DNA from 2 places in the Mesorhizobium sp. P2_E7 genome. Region 1 is predicted to be linked to the other one. Evidence: riboswitches for the same ligand, from Rfam matches in the RefSeq annotation. Region 1 holds a riboswitch; the other holds the start of a gene.

Evidence for each region. Region 1 has a riboswitch for S-adenosylmethionine ahead of AC1DYC_RS18310 (O-succinylhomoserine sulfhydrylase). Riboswitches for the same ligand answer to the same signal wherever they lie in the genome.
Region 2: another riboswitch for S-adenosylmethionine. It lies ahead of metX (homoserine O-acetyltransferase MetX); the one in region 1 lies ahead of AC1DYC_RS18310 (O-succinylhomoserine sulfhydrylase).

The regions. Positions count from the first base shown of each region.
Region 1 covers NZ_JBFUER010000002.1:253,609-262,171, reverse strand. Annotated here, with positions in the region: gene argF (ornithine carbamoyltransferase) at 1-322, shown strand, start outside; gene AC1DYC_RS18325 (Hsp33 family molecular chaperone) at 435-1,466, shown strand; gene apaG (Co2+/Mg2+ efflux protein ApaG) at 1,686-2,078, opposite strand; gene AC1DYC_RS18315 (ceramide glucosyltransferase) at 2,287-3,441, shown strand; gene AC1DYC_RS18310 (O-succinylhomoserine sulfhydrylase) at 3,481-4,671, opposite strand; SAM riboswitch at 4,729-4,806, opposite strand; gene AC1DYC_RS18305 (2'-deoxycytidine 5'-triphosphate deaminase) at 4,917-6,041, shown strand; gene AC1DYC_RS18300 (ABC transporter substrate-binding protein) at 6,142-6,912, shown strand; gene araD1 (AraD1 family protein) at 7,088-8,080, opposite strand; gene mmsB (multiple monosaccharide ABC transporter permease) at 8,277-8,563, opposite strand, start outside.
Region 2 covers NZ_JBFUER010000003.1:102,575-111,137, reverse strand. Annotated here, with positions in the region: gene AC1DYC_RS19735 (ABC transporter ATP-binding protein/permease) at 1-855, shown strand, start outside; gene AC1DYC_RS19730 (DUF1194 domain-containing protein) at 1,022-1,822, shown strand; gene AC1DYC_RS19725 (glycosyltransferase family 2 protein) at 1,875-2,810, opposite strand; gene AC1DYC_RS19720 (glycosyltransferase family 2 protein) at 2,812-3,807, opposite strand; gene AC1DYC_RS19715 (DUF1330 domain-containing protein) at 4,087-4,407, shown strand; gene metW (methionine biosynthesis protein MetW) at 4,417-5,031, opposite strand; gene metX (homoserine O-acetyltransferase MetX) at 5,028-6,197, opposite strand; SAM riboswitch at 6,258-6,335, opposite strand; gene hisC (histidinol-phosphate transaminase) at 6,463-7,572, shown strand; gene AC1DYC_RS19695 (prephenate/arogenate dehydrogenase family protein) at 7,578-8,513, shown strand; gene AC1DYC_RS19690 (sugar kinase) at 8,521-8,563, opposite strand, start outside.

The DNA.
Region 1 (8,563 bases):
GACCAATGGCGGCAAGCTGAGCTTTACCCGCTCGCCCGAGGAAGCCGTCGACCAGGCCGATTGCGTCGTCACCGATTGCTGGGTGTCGATGGGCCAGGAGCACCGCGCCCGCGGCCACAATGTCTTCTCGCCCTATCAGGTCAATGCGGCGCTGATGGCAAGGGCCAAGCCCGACGCCCTGTTCATGCACTGCCTGCCGGCGCATCGCGGCGAGGAGGTGACCGACGAGGTCATCGACGGCCCGCATTCGGTGGTCTTCGACGAGGCCGAGAACCGGCTCCACGCCCAGAAGGCCGTGCTCGCCTGGTGTCTTGGGGCTTGAAGTGTCTTGGTGCCTGACGTGCTTGGGCGCTTGATCTGGGGCGGCGTGATGCCTATCTGCGCCGCATCACGCAAATCAAGCGCGTTTGGACGCATGCACCCCTCCGGGCCGCATGGCCGCGCCCTGGAGCTTTGTCATGTTGGAAACGCATCAAGTGACTGAACATCACCCCAAACTCGGCGAGTTCGGCTATGCCGGCGACGATCACGTCGTGCCGTTCGAGGTCGGCCCGCTCGACGTGCGCGGCCGCACCGTGCAGCTCGGGCCGATGCTCGACGCCATCCTCAGCCGCCACGACTATCCCGAGCCGGTTGCCCGGCTGCTGGCGGAAGCCTGCGTGCTGACGGTGCTGCTCGGCACCTCGTTGAAGTTCGAGGGCAAGTTCATCCTGCAGACCCGCACCGACGGGCCGGTCGACATGCTGGTCGCGGATTTCTCCACGCCCTCGGCATTGCGAGCCTATGCCCGCTTCGACGCCGATCGGCTGGAAGCCCTGGTGGCCGCCGACGAGACCTCGCAGCAGACGCTGCTGGGTAGCGGTGTTTTGGCGCTGACCATCGACCAGGGCGCGCACACGCAGCGCTATCAGGGCATCGTCCAGCTTGACGGCGAGACGCTGGAAGACGCTGCGCGCACCTATTTCCGCCAGTCGGAACAGATCCCGACCGACCTCAGGCTTTCGGTGGCCAAGCTTCTGACGCCGGGTCCCGGCGGCGCGCGCGAACAGTGGCGCGCCGGCGGCATCCTGGCGCAGTTCCTGCCGCAGTCGCCCGAGCGCATGCGCGTGCCCGACATTTCGGGCGGCGACGGCGATCCGCGCGACGTCACGCAAGAGCCGGCCGACAATTCGTGGCGTGAGCTGGTGGCGCTGCTCGGCACCATCGAGCCGACCGAACTGATCGACCCGACCATCGGCGCCGAGCGGTTGCTCTACCGGTTGTTCCACGAACATGGCGTGCGCGTCTTCGGCGGCGTGCCGGTCACCGATCAGTGCTCGTGCTCGCGCGACAAGATCCGCGGCATCCTCGAAGGCTTCTCCGCGCAGGAGATCAAGGACTCGACCGAGGATGGCGGCATCCACGTCGCCTGCGAGTTCTGCTCGAAGCAGTATGACTTCGACCCGGCGGAGTTTGCGGCACAGTAAGGGTCAAACTCCGATTCCTCGCCCCACGAAGTGGGGAGAGGTGGCCCGGCGAAGCCGGGACGGAGAGGGGTCTTTGCTGCAGACGGGGATTCGCTGACGTTGCAGGTCTTGCGCCTGACCCTTACCGGATTCTGGCTTCGCGACGGTCGTCCCCCTCTCCGTCCCGGCTTCGCCGGGCCACCTCTCCCCCGCCTTGCGGGGGCGAGGAACCAAGCCCTCTCAATTCACCGTTCGCCGCGTCCCCGGCAGATCCAGCGAAAACGCGGGAATAGCGATGTCGAACGTCTCGCCCCTTTTGTTGCGCATCGTGTAGTGTCCGACCATGAAGCCCGACGGCGTCGAGAGCGGGCAGCCTGACGTGTATTGATAGCTGTCGCCGGGATTGAGTTCGGGCTGGTCGCCGACGACGCCGGCGCCGCGCACTTCCTCGACCCGGCCGCTGCCGTCGGTGATGTGCCAGTAGCGCGACATAAGCTGCACGAACTCGTCCGACTGGTTGTCGATCGTCACCTGATAGCCCCAGACATAACGGTTCTCCGACGGATCCGAGCGATCCTCCAGGTAGAACGGTCTGACCTGCACTTCGATGTTGCGCGTGACGGCGCGGTACATAGGCTGCTCCAAACGACACCAACGGACCTGTCGGCGCTCTTGCCGTACACCCGCATTAGGCCTCATGCGCAGGTGCCGAACAACAATGTCATTTAAGTGACACATGACAATGATGGTGTGCATGAACCGTGTCGGGCGACTCAGCGCTCTGTCGAACTGTTGAAAACGGCCATTCCTGGCCGCTTTTTTCCGGAGTGACCAGATCTGGATGGAACTGACAGTCATAGCAGCACTGCTTTCGACACTCCTGCTTCTCTCCAATCTCGCCGGCATTGTGCTCGCCTCGCTCAGCCTGAGGCGGCCGCGCCCGATTGCGCCGCCGGCCAGAAAGGCGCCGCCGGTTTCGATCGTGGTGCCATCGCGCGGGGTGGAGCCATTTACGCAGGAGACGCTGCAGCGCGCCTTCTCGCTCGGCTGGCCGCGCTACGAGCTGATCTTCTGCGTCGCTCATGCTGAAGACCCCGTGGTCAAGCTCATCAACGCCGCGATCGCCGGCCATCCCGAGATCCCGGCGCAGCTCCTCATCGGCGATGACCGGGTCAGCGCCAACCCGAAGCTCAACAACTGCGTCAAGGGCTGGCAGGCGGCGCAGCACAATTGGGTCATCCTGGCCGATTCCAACGTGCTGATGCCTGTCGACTACGTCCAGCATCTGATGGCGGCCTGGCGGCCGGACACCGGGCTTGTCTGCTCGACCCCGATCGACTCGCGGCCGGATGGTTTCTGGGCCGAGGTCGAATGCGCTTTCCTCAACACGCTGCAGGCGCGCTGGCAATATGCCGGCGAGGCGCTGGGCCTCGGCTTTGCCCAGGGCAAGAGCATGCTGTGGAACAAGCCAATGCTCGACGCCAATGGCGGCATCGAGGCGCTTGCTGCCGAGATCGCCGAGGATGCCGCCGCGACCAAGCTGGTCAATGGGCTCGGCCTGCGCGTCAATCTCGTTGCTTCGCCTTTCGAACAGCCGCTCGGCCAGCGCACGTTCGCCGAGATATGGTCGCGCCAGACGCGCTGGTCGCGGCTGCGCCGCGTCACCTTCCCGCTGTTCTACACGCCCGAAATCCTGACCGGCGTGGCGGTGCCGCTGCTGCTGGCGCTGGTGGCGGCGGCAAGCGCCGGCGTCAGCCTGCCCACCACGGCTTTGGGCGTCCTGGCCTTTGCCTATGCGCCGGAATGCCTGCTTGCCTGGGCCAAGGGCTGGTATCTGTCGCCGCGCATCGTCACCGCAATGATCGTGCGCGATGTGATGCTTCCCGCCATCTGGTCGCGCGGTTGGCTCGGCGGTGCGGTCGAATGGCGCGGCAATGCCATGACCATCCGCACCAAGGCGATGACGGAACTGGAAGAGGCCTCGTCGGGCGCCTGATCAACGCCCGGGCCTTTACCTTGCTTCCGAAGCAGGCCGCTACTTCGCCGCCTTCAGCGCCTGCGCAACGTCCTCAAGCAGATCGTCCGTATCCTCCAGACCAACCGACAGTCGGAGCGTTCCCGGTCCGATGCCGAGCTCGGCGCGTGCCTCGTCGCTGAGGTTCTTGTGCGTCGTCGTCGCCGGATGGGTGATCAGGCTCTTGGCGTCGCCGAGATTGTTGGAGATCAGCACGATGTCGAGCGCGTTCTGCAGGGCGAAGGCCGCCTGCTTGCCGCCCTTGACGTCGAGGCAGATCAGCGTCGAGCCGCCGGTCATCTGCTTCTTGACGATGTCGGCCTGCGGGTGGTCGGCGCGGCCGGGATAGATGACGCGCACGATCTGCGGCTGCCCGGCCAGGAAGTCGGCGATCTTGCCGGCACTTTCCGTCTGCTGGCGCACCCGCACCGGCAGCGTCTCCAGGCCCTTCAGCAGCGTCCAGGCGTTGAACGGCGACAGGCTCGGGCCGGTGTGGCGGAAATAGTCGTGCAGATTCTCGTCGATCCACTTCTTGTCCGACAGGATGATGCCGCCGAGACACCGTCCCTGGCCGTCAATGTGTTTGGTCGCGGAGTAGACGACGATGTGGGCGCCGAGCTGCAACGGTTTCTGCTGCAAAGGCGTGGCAAAGACATTGTCGACGATCAGCCTGGCGCCGATCGAGGTGGCGAGCGAGGCAACGGCGGCGATGTCGACCACTTCAAGCGTCGGGTTGGTCGGGCTTTCCAGGAAGAACAGCTTCGTGTTCGGCCTGACCGCCTTTTCCCAATTGGCGATGTCGGTGCCGTCGACCAGGGTCGCCTCGATGCCGTATTTCGGCGCCAGCGTTTCGACCACCCAGCGGCAGGAGCCGAACAGCGCGCGCGCAGCCACGATATGATCGCCGGCCTTTGCGCTGCACAAAAGGGCAGCCGTCACCGCGGCCATGCCGGAGGCGGTCGCGCGGGCGTCTTCGGCGCCTTCCAGCGCGCACATGCGCTTTTCGAACATGTCGACGGTCGGGTTGGCGTAGCGCGAATAGATGAAGCCCGGCTCCTCGCCCTTGAAACGGGCTTCGGCGGCCTGTGCCGTCTCATAGACATAGCCTTGGGTGAGGTACATCGCTTCCGACGTTTCGCCGAACTGGGAACGCAGTGTTCCCCCATGCACGAGTGCGGTCTGAGGCTTCCAGTTACGCTTCTTGGTGCTCATCGTTTTTGTTCCAGACACAAAAAAACCGGCCGCGAAAGTCGCAACCGGTCCATACGGCCTTGCGGCCCGACGGTCCTTTAGCGACTTGTTTAACGTGGCTGCAAGCCGACCGGCCAAATCACCACGGGATAACGACCCTTTAGACCTCAGCCATGCTTGCGTCAATTGCCGGCTTCATTAAGAGGTTTGTACCAAGGCAGGTTCCGCAAAAGTGCCCTGCGGTTTTGCGGCAAGAAACCTGCCTCATGTCACCGGCCTTGGAGTGGAGCCAGCCTTTGCGGCAGACAGGCATTCTTCCCGATCAGGACATTTCCGCGCTGTTCCAGTCCGGCGCGCTGAAGTCACCGCGCGCGCTCGACGCCGATCAGGTCCAGCCGGCCAGCCTCGATCTCAGGCTCGGCGACAAGGCTTTTCGCGTGCGCGCGTCCTTCCTGCCAGGCCCCAACCACAAGGTGTCGGAAAAGCTCGACCGGCTGAAGCTGCACGAGATCAATCTCAGCGATGGCGCGGTGCTGGAAACCGGCTGCGTCTACATCGTGCCGCTGCTCGAAAGCCTGGCGCTGCCTGCAAACGTGTCCGCCTCGGCCAATCCGAAGAGTTCGACCGGGCGGCTCGATATCTTCACCCGGGTGATGACCGACCGCGGCCACGAGTTCGACAAGATCGCCGCCGGCTATCACGGCCCGCTCTATCTCGAAGTCAGCCCGCGCACCTTTCCGATCGTCGTGCGCGCCGGCTCGCGGCTGTCGCAGATCCGCTTCCGCACCGGCAATGCTTTGCTGTCGGAGGCAGAGCTGAACGAATTGCACCGGGCCGAAATGCTGGTGGCCACCGAGCCGCCCAACATTTCCGGCGGCGGCATTGCGCTGTCCATCGACCTCGATGGCGATCAGAACGGCCTGGTCGGCTATCGCGGCAAGCATCACACCGGCCTGGTCGACGTCGACAAGCGCGCCGCGCAGGATGCCGTCGATTTCTGGGAGCCGCTCTACAAGAGCGGCGCCGGCGAACTGGTGCTCGATCCCGACGAATTCTACATTCTGGTCAGCCGTGAGGCGGTGCACGTGCCGCCGCTCTACGCCGCCGAGATGACGCCCTTCGATCCGCTGGTCGGCGAATTCCGCGTCCACTATGCCGGCTTCTTCGACCCGGGTTTTGGCCATTCAGCCGCCGGCGGCACGGGCAGCCGGGCGGTGCTCGAAGTGCGCAGCCACGAAGTGCCGTTTATCCTCGACCATGGCCAGATCGTCGGCCGGCTGGTCTACGAACACATGCTGAAGCGGCCGCAGGCGCTCTACGGGACCGATCTCGGTTCCAACTACCAGGCGCAAGGCCTGAAACTCTCCAAGCATTTCCGCACCGCCGGCTGACCTCGATCACCGGCGGGCAAAATACTTGCCTGCATTGGCTCACCATGCTTGGCTGCCTTTCGGTGACCGGCAAGAGACCGGCGCGCAAGGGGAACCAAAAATGCAGATTTCAAGATGGATCATGTCGGCAGCGAGCGCTGCCATGCTGGTGATGGCGGCCGGCTCGCTGGCGCAGGCGCAGGAGAAATTGAAGATCGGCACCGAGGGCGCCTATCCGCCCTTCAACACCATTACGTCTGACGGCAAGGTCGAAGGCTTCGACATCGACATTGCCAATGCGCTGTGCGCGCAAATGAAGGTCGAGTGCGAGATCGTCACCCAGGACTGGGACGGCATCATCCCGGCGCTGCAGGCGAAGAAGTTCGACGCCATCATCGCGTCGATGAGCATCACCGAGGAGCGCAAGAAACAGGTCGCCTTCACCAACAAATACTACACCACGCCGCTGGCGCTGGTGGCGCCGAAGGACAGCGACCTCACCTCCACCGAACCGGCAGCCCTCGCCGGCAAGACGGTGGGCGCGCAGGCCTCGACCACCCAGGCCGACTACGCCCAGAACGCCTACGGCAAGGCCGGTGCGGAGGCAAAACTTTACCCGACCCAGGAAGAGGCGATCACCGACCTGCAGAATGGCCGCCTCGATGCGGTGATTTCGGACAAGTTCGTGCTGATGGACTGGCTGAAGAAGGCGAGCGACGGCTGCTGCAAGCTGGTCGGCGACGTTAAGGGCACCGAGACGCAGGCCGGCATTGCCGTGCGCCTGGAAGACACGGCGCTACGCGACAAGCTCAACGCGGCGATCGACGCGATTGTTGCCGACGGCACGTACAAGAAGATCCAGGCGAAGTATTTCGATTTTGATATTTATTGAGCTTGGAGAGCGCCTCTTCCTTCCCCCCTTGTGGGGGAAGGTGGCCTCGCGAAGCGAGGTCGGATGAGGGGTGTTCCAGCGGAGTGAGACGTTGGCGTTCCTTGGAACACCCCTCATCCGTCTCGGCGCTAACGCGCCGATCCACCTTCTCCCACAAGGGGAGAAGGTAAGGGCGCTACAACGCCTTCACCGCCACCTTCACCGGCTGCTCGATCTCCAGCGGGTTGCGCAGCGGCAATCCAAAATCCCCGGCTTCGATCTCGAAGACGTCGCCGGCCTGCGTCCTGATCCCATCGGCAAACGACAGCGTCGCCGTGCCGAACATGTGCACATGCACGTCGCCCGGCTGGCGGAAGGCCGAATATTTGAAGTGGTGGTGCTCGAGATTGGCGATGGTGTGCGACATGTTCGCTTCGCCCGACAGGAACGGCTTTTCCCATAGCAGATTGCCATCACGCAGGATTCGCGACGAACCCCTGATGTCGGCCGGCAGGTCGCCGATCAGGATCTCCGGCCCAAACGAGGCGTTGCGCAGCTTGGAATGCGCCAGGAACAGGTAATTCACCCGCTCGGTGACGTGGTCGGAAAACTCGTTGGACAGCGTGAAGCCGACGCGGAACGGCGCGCCGTCGTCGCCGATGACATAGATGCCGGCGATCTCCGGCTCTTCGCCGGCGTCCTGCGCAAAGGCTGGCGACATCAGCGCCGCTCCCGGCGCCACCGCCATGGTGCCATTGCCCTTGTAGAACCATTCCGGCTGCACGCCGGTCTGGCCCTTGGCCGGCTTGCCGCCTTCCAGTCCCATGCGGAACATCTTCATGGAATCCGTGAGCTGTTCCTCACCGCCATCGCTGAGCTTCTTGTGCATGGAATCGCGCGTTGCAGCCGAGCCGAGATGGGTCAGGCCGGTGCCGGTCAGATGCAGATGCGCGGGATCGGGATGGTTGATCGGAGACACCAGCCGGCCCTTCTTGTAGGCGGCGTCGAGGTCCACGGCCTCACCGTATCCCTTGCGCTCGATCAGTGCGGCGAGACCGGTGCCGGTGCGCGCGGCCTCCATCGCCAGCGAATAGACGCTGCGGGCGCCGTTGATGATCCGGGTCTTGCCGCCATTGCGGGCGACGACGCGGATCGTCTCAGCGTCGTCGAGGATCTGGGAGATCAGCATGATGAACCCTCTCTCAATTGTCTTGGCTCGGTTGCCGCTTTGACAAACCTTACCGGCGCGGCGCGGACCTATCCGTGCCACGGGTTAAAACTCTTCGTCCGGATTGCGCTCGCGATCCTGGTCCTTCAGGGGACTTCTTGCACTGCCCGGCAGCGCCGCGATGTGACCCGTATGCCGTCCTGGTTCCGCTCCCGGTCTAACCTTTGTTTTTGTTGTAGACGTCGAAGACCACTGCGCCGAGCAGCACCAGGCCTTTGACCACCTGCTGCCAGTCGACATTGACGCCCATGATCGACATGCCGTTGTTCATCACACCCATGATGAAGCCGCCGACCACCGCGCCGATCACCTGGCCAACGCCGCCCATCGCCGAAGCGCCGCCGATGAAGACGGCCGCGATGACGTCGAGCTCTGACCCGAGACCTGCCGCCGGCACTGCCTGGCCAAGGCGAGCTGCAATGATCAGGCCGCCCAGCGCCGACA
Region 2 (8,563 bases), on a different contig from region 1:
GGCGCCTTCAACCAGGTGCACTCGTCGCTGCGCTGGTTCATCAACAACATCGGCGGCATCGCCGACTGGCGCGCCACACTGATGCGTGTCGCCGACTTCCGCATCGCGCTCGATGAAACCGATGTGCTGCACGACAAGGAAAGGCGCATCGAATTCGGCGACAACGCCAATGGCAGCCTGACGTTCGAAAAGCTCCAGGTGGCCTCGCCGGAGGGCTGCACCAAGCTTGCCGACAGCCATGTCGAAATCCATCCCGGCGAGCGCGTCATGATCACGGGCGAGCCCGGTGCCGGCAAGACGCTGTTCTTCCGCGCCATTGCCGGCCTGTGGCCATGGGGCAGGGGGCGGATCGGCCTACCGGCTGGAGAAACCCTCATCTTCGTGCCGCGTATCCCATATTTGCCGGCCGGCACGTTGCGAGAGGTGCTCAATCATGCGAACGGGCATGCGCCCGCTAACGATGCCGACATTTCGGCCGTGCTGGCCGAGGTTGGTCTTGAACGGCTGTCATCGTCGCTCGACCGCGTGGGGCGCTGGGACCATGAGTTGGCCGATGACGAACAGCGCCTGCTGGGCGTGGCCAGGCTCGCGTTGCGGCGGCCGAAATGGGTGATCATCGACGAAGCCATGGATGCGTTCGATGGACCCTCGCTGAGGCGCGTGCTGGCGATGCTGGAAAAGCATCTGAAGGGAGCCGCGATCATCAATATCGGGCGCGGCCAGCACAACACTCAGTTCTTTCCGCGCGGCCTGACGATCGTGAAGGATTCCGGTGCGCCCGCGCTGAAGCCAGCTCGCGTCAGGGCCGGCGCCATCGACCCGCCGCCGAGAGGGGCTCGCCCGCGAAAGAAGTAGCCTAAAGCGCGTCGCATTTGAACGGATTCACGCAACGCGCTTTAGGTCTTTGTTTCATGCATGTCGTTCTCTCAAAACCGGGGCCACTTTTGAGCGACATGCATTAGGCTTTATTTCGCCGCGATCGCGGCGAAGATTCGCGGATCGAAACATCCCTGGTGCGGCCATGCTCGATGCGTTCAGCCTGCTAGCCTGCCTTGCTTGCACTCCGGTCACGCCCGTGGCTGCCCCGGCCAATGCCGTTGCCGTGGATGTCGAACTGGTGCTAGCCGTCGATATCTCGCAGTCGATGGACGAGAGGGAGTTCGCCTTGCAGCGCGCCGGCTATGTCGAGGCGCTCCGGCATCCCGATTTCATCAAGGCTGTGCGCTCGGGCACGACCGGCCGCATCGCGCTTGCCTATTTCGAATGGGCGGGCGTCGTGCGCGAGGACGGCGTCATCGCCTGGCAGATGATCGACAGCGCAGAAAGCGCCAACGCCTTCGCCGACAAAATAGCCGCGCGGCCATTCCGCAGCTTTCGCGGCACCTCGATTTCCGGCGCGCTTGCCTTCGGCACCGGGCTTTTCGATGGCGCCGGGTTCGATGCGCCCCGAAGCGTCATCGACATTTCCGGCGACGGTCCCAACAATACCGGGCTGCCGGTCGCCACCACACGCGATGCCGCGGTGGCCAAGGGCATCGTCATCAACGGCCTGCCGATCCTGATCAGCCCGTCGCCGACCTTCAGCCATCTCGACCAGTATTATGACGAGTGCGTCACCGGCGGGCCTGGCTCCTTCGTGCTGCCGATCTACGCGGCCTCCGAATTCGCCACCGCCATACGCCGCAAGCTTATCCTGGAGGTGAGCGGCATTGCCGATGCGGCCGTGGTCACGATCGACGCGGTCGCACCGATGGATTGCCTGCAGGGCGAGCGCGACCGGCGGTTTTATTCCGATCCGTATTTCCCGGAACTCGATAAATGAGGTTTTGAGGCAGTTCCGGAGGGAAAGCCGCTGCGCGGCTTCCAGTGAAGCGTCAGGCCGGCCGAGCACCGTATTTGTCGCGAAATTCGGCGTAGAGATCGCGGCGCCAGCGCCGGCCGCCGACATAGCCGCGAAACAGTTGCGGCAGCGAATAGCCGAGCGCCTTCGACGACCGGTTGGCCAGATAGCCGGAGAAGGCCTGCGAAACCCTGCCCTTGAGCGCGTCGGCGATTAGCTGCCGGGCGATCATGTAAGGCGGAATGTGGGGGTAGCGATCGGCGATATAGGGGTGCTTGTCGATCAAACTGGCATAGGCTTCGACATAGCCGTCGCGGCGACCGGAGATCGAATTCTCCGAATTGTACTTTTTCCAGTCGATCACCTCGGACAATTGCGCGCCGCTGCGCCGGGCAAAGCGCAGCAGCAATTCGCGATCCTGCATGCGCGTGACGTCGCTGTCGTAGCCGCCGATGGCCAGCAGCGATTCGCGCCGGGCGGTGATCGCCGAGCCGGCAATGAAGATTGTCTGCCCAACCAGAGCCCGCTCCAGCGTGTCGCGGTTGAGGAACGCATCGCGATTGACACAATTGGTGCGGCGATTGCCTTTCAGCGAGACGAAGGAGCTGATCAGCACTTCGAGCGAGGGATTGGCCTCGAACCACTCCAGCGTTCGCTCCAGCCGGTCCGGCAAGTAGACATCGTCGGAATCGAGGAAGGTCACCACCGGCGCCCGCGCCCGTTCGATGCCGGCGTTGCGGGCAGCATTGGCGCCGCGCCATTTCGAGCCGACATAGATCAGCCGTGGATCGCGGATTTCGGCAAGTGCGGCGGCCGTGCCGTCGGTCGAGCCGTCATCGACGACAATGTGCTCGAACCGGGCAAAATTCTGCGCCAGCACGCTTTCGACGGCGCGCACCACCTTGCTGCGGCGATTGTGCGTCGGCGTGATCACCGTGATGAGGGGCTCGATTTCCAAGGTCTTGGCCATTTCAGCTATGCACTACATAAAGGGGCACGTGTTCCGGTTCGTCCCGGATCAGACCAAGCGCCATGGCCGCCTGGGCAAGAAAAACCAGAGTGCAAAAGACCAATCCGACGATCAGGGCAAACGGGATCTGCCAGATTGGCATTCCGACTTGTGGGGCATGGGCAGTGAGGCGTTTGCTCACTCGCCGGGACGTCGAAAACCAGCGCCTTGTTGCCTTCAGCGCGCGTTTGCCTCGGGATGTCGATTCCAGCGCCACATATTTGCGGTCCGCATCGCGACCGGTGACTAGGGCACGCCAGAAGAAAAAGCGCCAGCCGCGCGGGGGATAGTGGCTGGCCCGTGCATCGACCCTGACAAAGTCATATCCGCTTTCTCGCAACTGGTTCGTGAGCAACGTGCAAGAAACCTTGAAACCGTTGTTGGCCGGATAGGGGTGGCTGGCCAACCAGAGTCTGCGAAAGGCGCAATTGTTGGCGTTCATCGCTCGCCTGGAAGCAAAACGTTGATCACCATCGCGCAACGGGAAGAACCATAGAAGGGCAAAGGTGCGCGAGGCGAAATCGTCGAATCCGAGATAGGTGTAGCCGTTCACAGCAGTCGTCTTCGGGTCCTGTAGCGGTTTGAGGAGCGCCGACAGCCAGCCGTGCTCAACCGTCGTGTCAGAATCGGTGAAAATGACGGCGTCGCCCGTGGCCAACTCGGCGCCTTTGTTCTTGACCTCGTAGTACCGGCCACCGGTGCAAGCGCCGAAAACCAGATTTGCAACTGCGCCAAGTCGCGGGACAAGGTCGCAGATTCGTTGCTGGAGAAGCGGCGTGTCGGTATCCTGTCCGTTGTGAACGATTATAACCTCCGGTCTGGCGTATTGATCGTCCGTCGTTGCCCTTCCGATCTCTCGCGCCAAAGCGGTGAGCGAAACGCCAACCTCATCTTCGTTGATGTACTTGGCGTTTTCCATTTCGACAACAATCGAATACGTCTGATTCTTCCGTTCCATGCTCCGCTCAGCATCATGTTGGCAGGCGACGCTACAAAGAACAGGTCCCTATGTCATCAGAAGATGCGAGAGGCGATCCGTCCGCAATAACGAATTTCAGGCCCCGCGCTCCAATGGCAACACCCTCGCCGGTTCGGGCAGCGTGCGCTCGAGGGTAGGTTCGCGGGTCGCCTTGATCCGCGTTCCTATTACCTCAGGCGTAATCGACCGATGGCCGTCATTTCCCCAGATTGCGCCAACGAAGCCGGTTTGCGCTTCGATCGAACAGGGAGTTGAACCATGACCGCCTACGCCGTCGCCCATATGCGCCAAGTCACAATGGGCCCGCAGATCGTCGAGTATCTGCAGCGGATTGACGCCACGTTGGAGCCGTTTGGCGGGCGCTTTCTTGTCCATGGCGGCGACATGGAGGTGCTCGAGAACGAATGGCCCGGGGATCTCATCGTCATCGAGTTTCCGGACAACGAGAATGCGCGCGGCTGGTATAGTTCGCCTGCCTATCGAGAGATCCTGGCCTTGCGGACCGACAATTCCTGCTCCGATGTGGTCCTCGCCGAGGGTGTCAGGCACCCGCACAAGGCGACAGACGTGCTGGAATAGGGGCAAACTCTATCGCTTCAGCAAGAACACCGCTTGCTGGCCGAAGAAATTCCAGAACCACCATGGCATCGACAGGCCGATCTTCTGGCCGTTGCCGTCGAGCGCGGTGGCTTTCTCGACCGAGGCGCCGAGCTCCTCGACCAGATTGACGAAGTCGCGGATGGTGCAGAAATGGATGTTGGGCGTGTCGTACCAGGAATAGGGCAGGTCCTCGGTCACCGGCATCCGTCCCTTGAAGAACAGCGACAGCCGCACCCGCCAGTGGCCGAAATTGGGGAAGGAGACGATGGCGCGGTTGCCGATCCTCAACAGTTCGTCGAGCACCAGCTTCGGGTTGCGGGTCGCCTGCAGCGTCTGCGACAGGACGACGAAGTCAAAGCCTTTGTCGGGATAGAATTCGAGGTCGGTGTCGGCATCGCCCTGGATGACCGAGAGGCCCCGCGCAACGCATTCATTGACGCCGCGCTGCGACAGCTCCAGCCCACGGCCGTCGACCTGCTTGGTCTCCTGCAGTAGTTCGAGCAGCAGACCGTCGCCGGAACCGACATCGAGCACCCTGGACTGCGGCGGGATGAGGTTGGCGACGACCTCGAGATCGACGCGCTGGCTGCCGTTGACGCTCATGATGCGAGCCCTCTCGCCCGTGCCGCCGAGCCTATGAAGCCGTTGATGGCGGCAAACAATTCCGGCTCGTCGAGCAGGAAGGCGTCGTGGCCACGGTCGGTGTCGATCTCGACAAAGGAGACCGAAGCGCCGGCGGCGTTGAGTGCATGCACGATCGAGCGGCTCTCCTCAGTCGGGAACAGCCAGTCCGAGGTGAAGGACACGAGGCAAAAGCGCGTCTTTGTGCCGGCAAAGGCATCGGCCAGCCGGTCGCCATGGTCGGCTGCGAGGTCGAAGTAATCCATCGAACGGGTCATGTAGAGATAGGAATTGGCGTCGAAGCGGTCGACGAACGTCATGCCCTGGTGGCGCAGATAGCTCTCGATCTGGAAATCGGCGTCGAAACCGAAGGTCAGCGCGTCACGGTCCTGCAGATTGCGGCCGAATTTTCGATGCAAGGCGGCTTCCGACAGATAGGTGATGTGGGCGGCCATGCGCGCTACGGCCAGCCCTTTTTCCGGGCGCGCGCCATGCTCGAAATATTTGCCGCCATGCCAGTCCGGGTCGGCCATGACAGCCTGGCGGCCGACCTCGTGGAAGGCGATGTTCTGCGAGGAATGGCGTGCGCCGGTGGCGATCGGCAGCGCCGAGAAGACGCGCTCGGAATAGCATGATGCCCATTCCAGCACCTGCATGCCGCCCATCGAGCCGCCGAGCACGCAAAACAGCTTTTCGATGCCGAAATGGTCGACCAGCATCAGCTGCGCCCGCACCATGTCGCGGATGGTGATGATCGGCAGGTCGAGCCCGTAGGGCTTGCCGGTGGCGGGATTGGTCGAGGCCGGGCCGGTGGAGCCGAGACAACCGCCGATGACGTTGGAGCAGATGACGAAGAAACGGTTGGTGTCGATGATCCTGCCGGGGCCGATCAGCACTTCCCACCAGCCGGGCTTGCCGGTTACCGGATTGGTATTGGCGACATGTTGGTCGCCGGTCAGCGCATGGCAGACCAGAATGGCGTTGGAGCGGGCGTCGTTCAGTGTGCCGTAGGTTTGGTAGGCGATCTGAAACGGCGACAAAAGCGTGCCAGCGTCGAGCTTGAGCGGCTTGTCGGGGCCGAAACGCAACACCGGGCTCGACGGGTTGTCGGCCTCGTTGTTGGTTTTTGCAGCGCGGAGCGCGGTCATGTGACTCTCCTTGCCCGCCGTCAGGCAATAAAAAACCGGCAATGCGATCGCAAAGCCGGTTACGTCACGCAAACGGCCCTTTAGCGAGTTGTTTAACGTGGCTGCAAGCCGACCGGCCAAATCACCACGGGACTGTTACGTTCTTCTAGAACTCGCGCCGCCCGGCGTCAACGGCAAGCTATTGGCCGGGCCTCTCGACATTCGGTGCCACGGCTTGTATTTCCGCTTCGGCCTCCGGATGGGGCATTCTCGACGGATTTGCGACATGGACAAGACAGCGGACAAGGCACGGCCGACGCCCCGCGCGGGCATCATGGACATAGAAGCCTATGTGCCGGGCAAGAGCACGGCGCCGGCTGGCGTCGCCAAGGTCCATAAGCTGTCGTCGAACGAGAACCCGCTCGGCCCGTCGCCGAAAGCAATCGAGGCCGCGCGTGAAGTCGCGGCCAGGCTGGATGTCTATCCCGACGGCACCGCAAGGCGGCTGCGCGAGGCGATCGCCGAAGTGCACGGCCTCAACCCGGCAAACATCATCTGCTCCAACGGTTCGGACGAGATTTTGGGCCTGCTGGCGCAGACCTATCTGGCGCCGGGTGACGAGGCGATTTTTACCGAACACGCCTTCATGGTCTACAAGATCTACATCCAGTCGGCGGGCGCCAGGCCGGTTGCGGTGAAGGAAACCGACGAGCGTGCCGATGTCGACGCGATCCTGGCTGCGGTGACGCCGCGAAGCAAAATCATCTTCCTCGCCAATCCCAACAATCCGACCGGCACCTATTTGCCGTTCCAGGAAGTGCGGCGTTTGCATGCTGCCCTGCCGGGCAACGTGCTTCTGGTGCTCGATGCCGCCTATGCCGAATATGTCCGGCGCAACGATTATGAGGCCGGCATCGAACTGGCAGGCAGTGCGCAAAATGTGGTCATGACCCGCACCTTCTCCAAGCTTGGCCTTGGCGGCGCGCGCATCGGCTGGATGTATGGCCCGTTGCACATCGTCGATGCAATCAACCGCATTCGCGGCCCTTTCAACGTCAACGCGACAGCGATCGAGGCCGGCATTGCCGCCATCCGCGACCGCGCCCATGTCGAGCGCAGTTCGTTGCACAACGAGACCTGGCTTACCTGGCTGAATGAAGAGCTGACGAAGCTTGGTCTCAGGGTGACGCCGAGTGTCGGCAATTTCGTCCTCATCCATTTCCCTGAGGACAAGAAGCATTCGGCAGAGGCAGCGGACGAGTATCTCACCCAGCGCGGCTACATATTGCGACGGGTTACCGGCTATGGCTTCCCCAACGCGCTGCGCATGAGCGTCGGCACAGAAGAAGCCAATCGCGGTGTGATTGCCGCGCTCACGACATTCCTGAAAAGCTGAATCCCATGACATCACCGATGTTCGAGAAAATCGCGCTGGTCGGCATCGGCCTGATCGGCTCGTCTCTGGCCCGCGTCATCCGCCGCGAGGGCCTGGCCCGCCATGTCGCCATCGCGACGCGCAGCCCGACCACGCTGGCGCGGGCGAAGGAACTCGGTCTCGGCGAGAGCTACACTACAGACGCAAAAGAAGCGGTTCGCGACGCCGATCTGGTCATCGTTTCGGTGCCTGTGGGATCGTCGGGCGAGGTGGCGGAAGAGATCGCGCCGGCGCTGAAAAAGGGCGCAATCCTCACCGATGTCGGCTCGACCAAGGCCTCGGTGATTGCACAGATGCAGCCTTACGTGCCGGACGGCGTGCATTTCATTCCGGGCCATCCGCTGGCGGGTACGGAAAAATCCGGCCCGGATGCCGGCTTTGCCGAGCTGTTCGAAAACCGCTGGTGCATCTTTACGCCGCTGCCGGGCACCGATCCGGCCGCACTGGAAAAGCTCTCCGAGTTCTGGCGGCGCTGCGGCTCCAACATCGACACGATGGACCCGCAGCATCACGACATGACGCTGGCGATCGTTTCGCACCTGCCGCACATCATCGCCTACAACATCGTCGGCACTGCCGACGATCTGGAATCGGTGACCAAGACCGAAGTCATCAAATATTCGGCCTCGGGTTTTCGCGACTTCACCCGTCTCGCCGCTTCCGATCCGACCATGTGGCGCGATGTGTGCCTGCACAACAAGGATGCCATCCTCGAAATGCTGGCACGCTTCTCGGAGGATCTGGCCTTCCTGCAGCGGGCGATCCGCTGGGGCGACGGCGACAAGCTGTTCGACCTGTTCACCCGCACCCGCGCCGTACGCCGCTCGATCATCGAGGCCGGCCAGGACATTGACGTGCCGGATTTCGGCCGCCAGGCGGTGGAGCATCCAGCCAAGACCTAAATCCGTTTCAGGCAGGCCAGGTTGCCGCAACCATGGCCATTGTCTCGGCC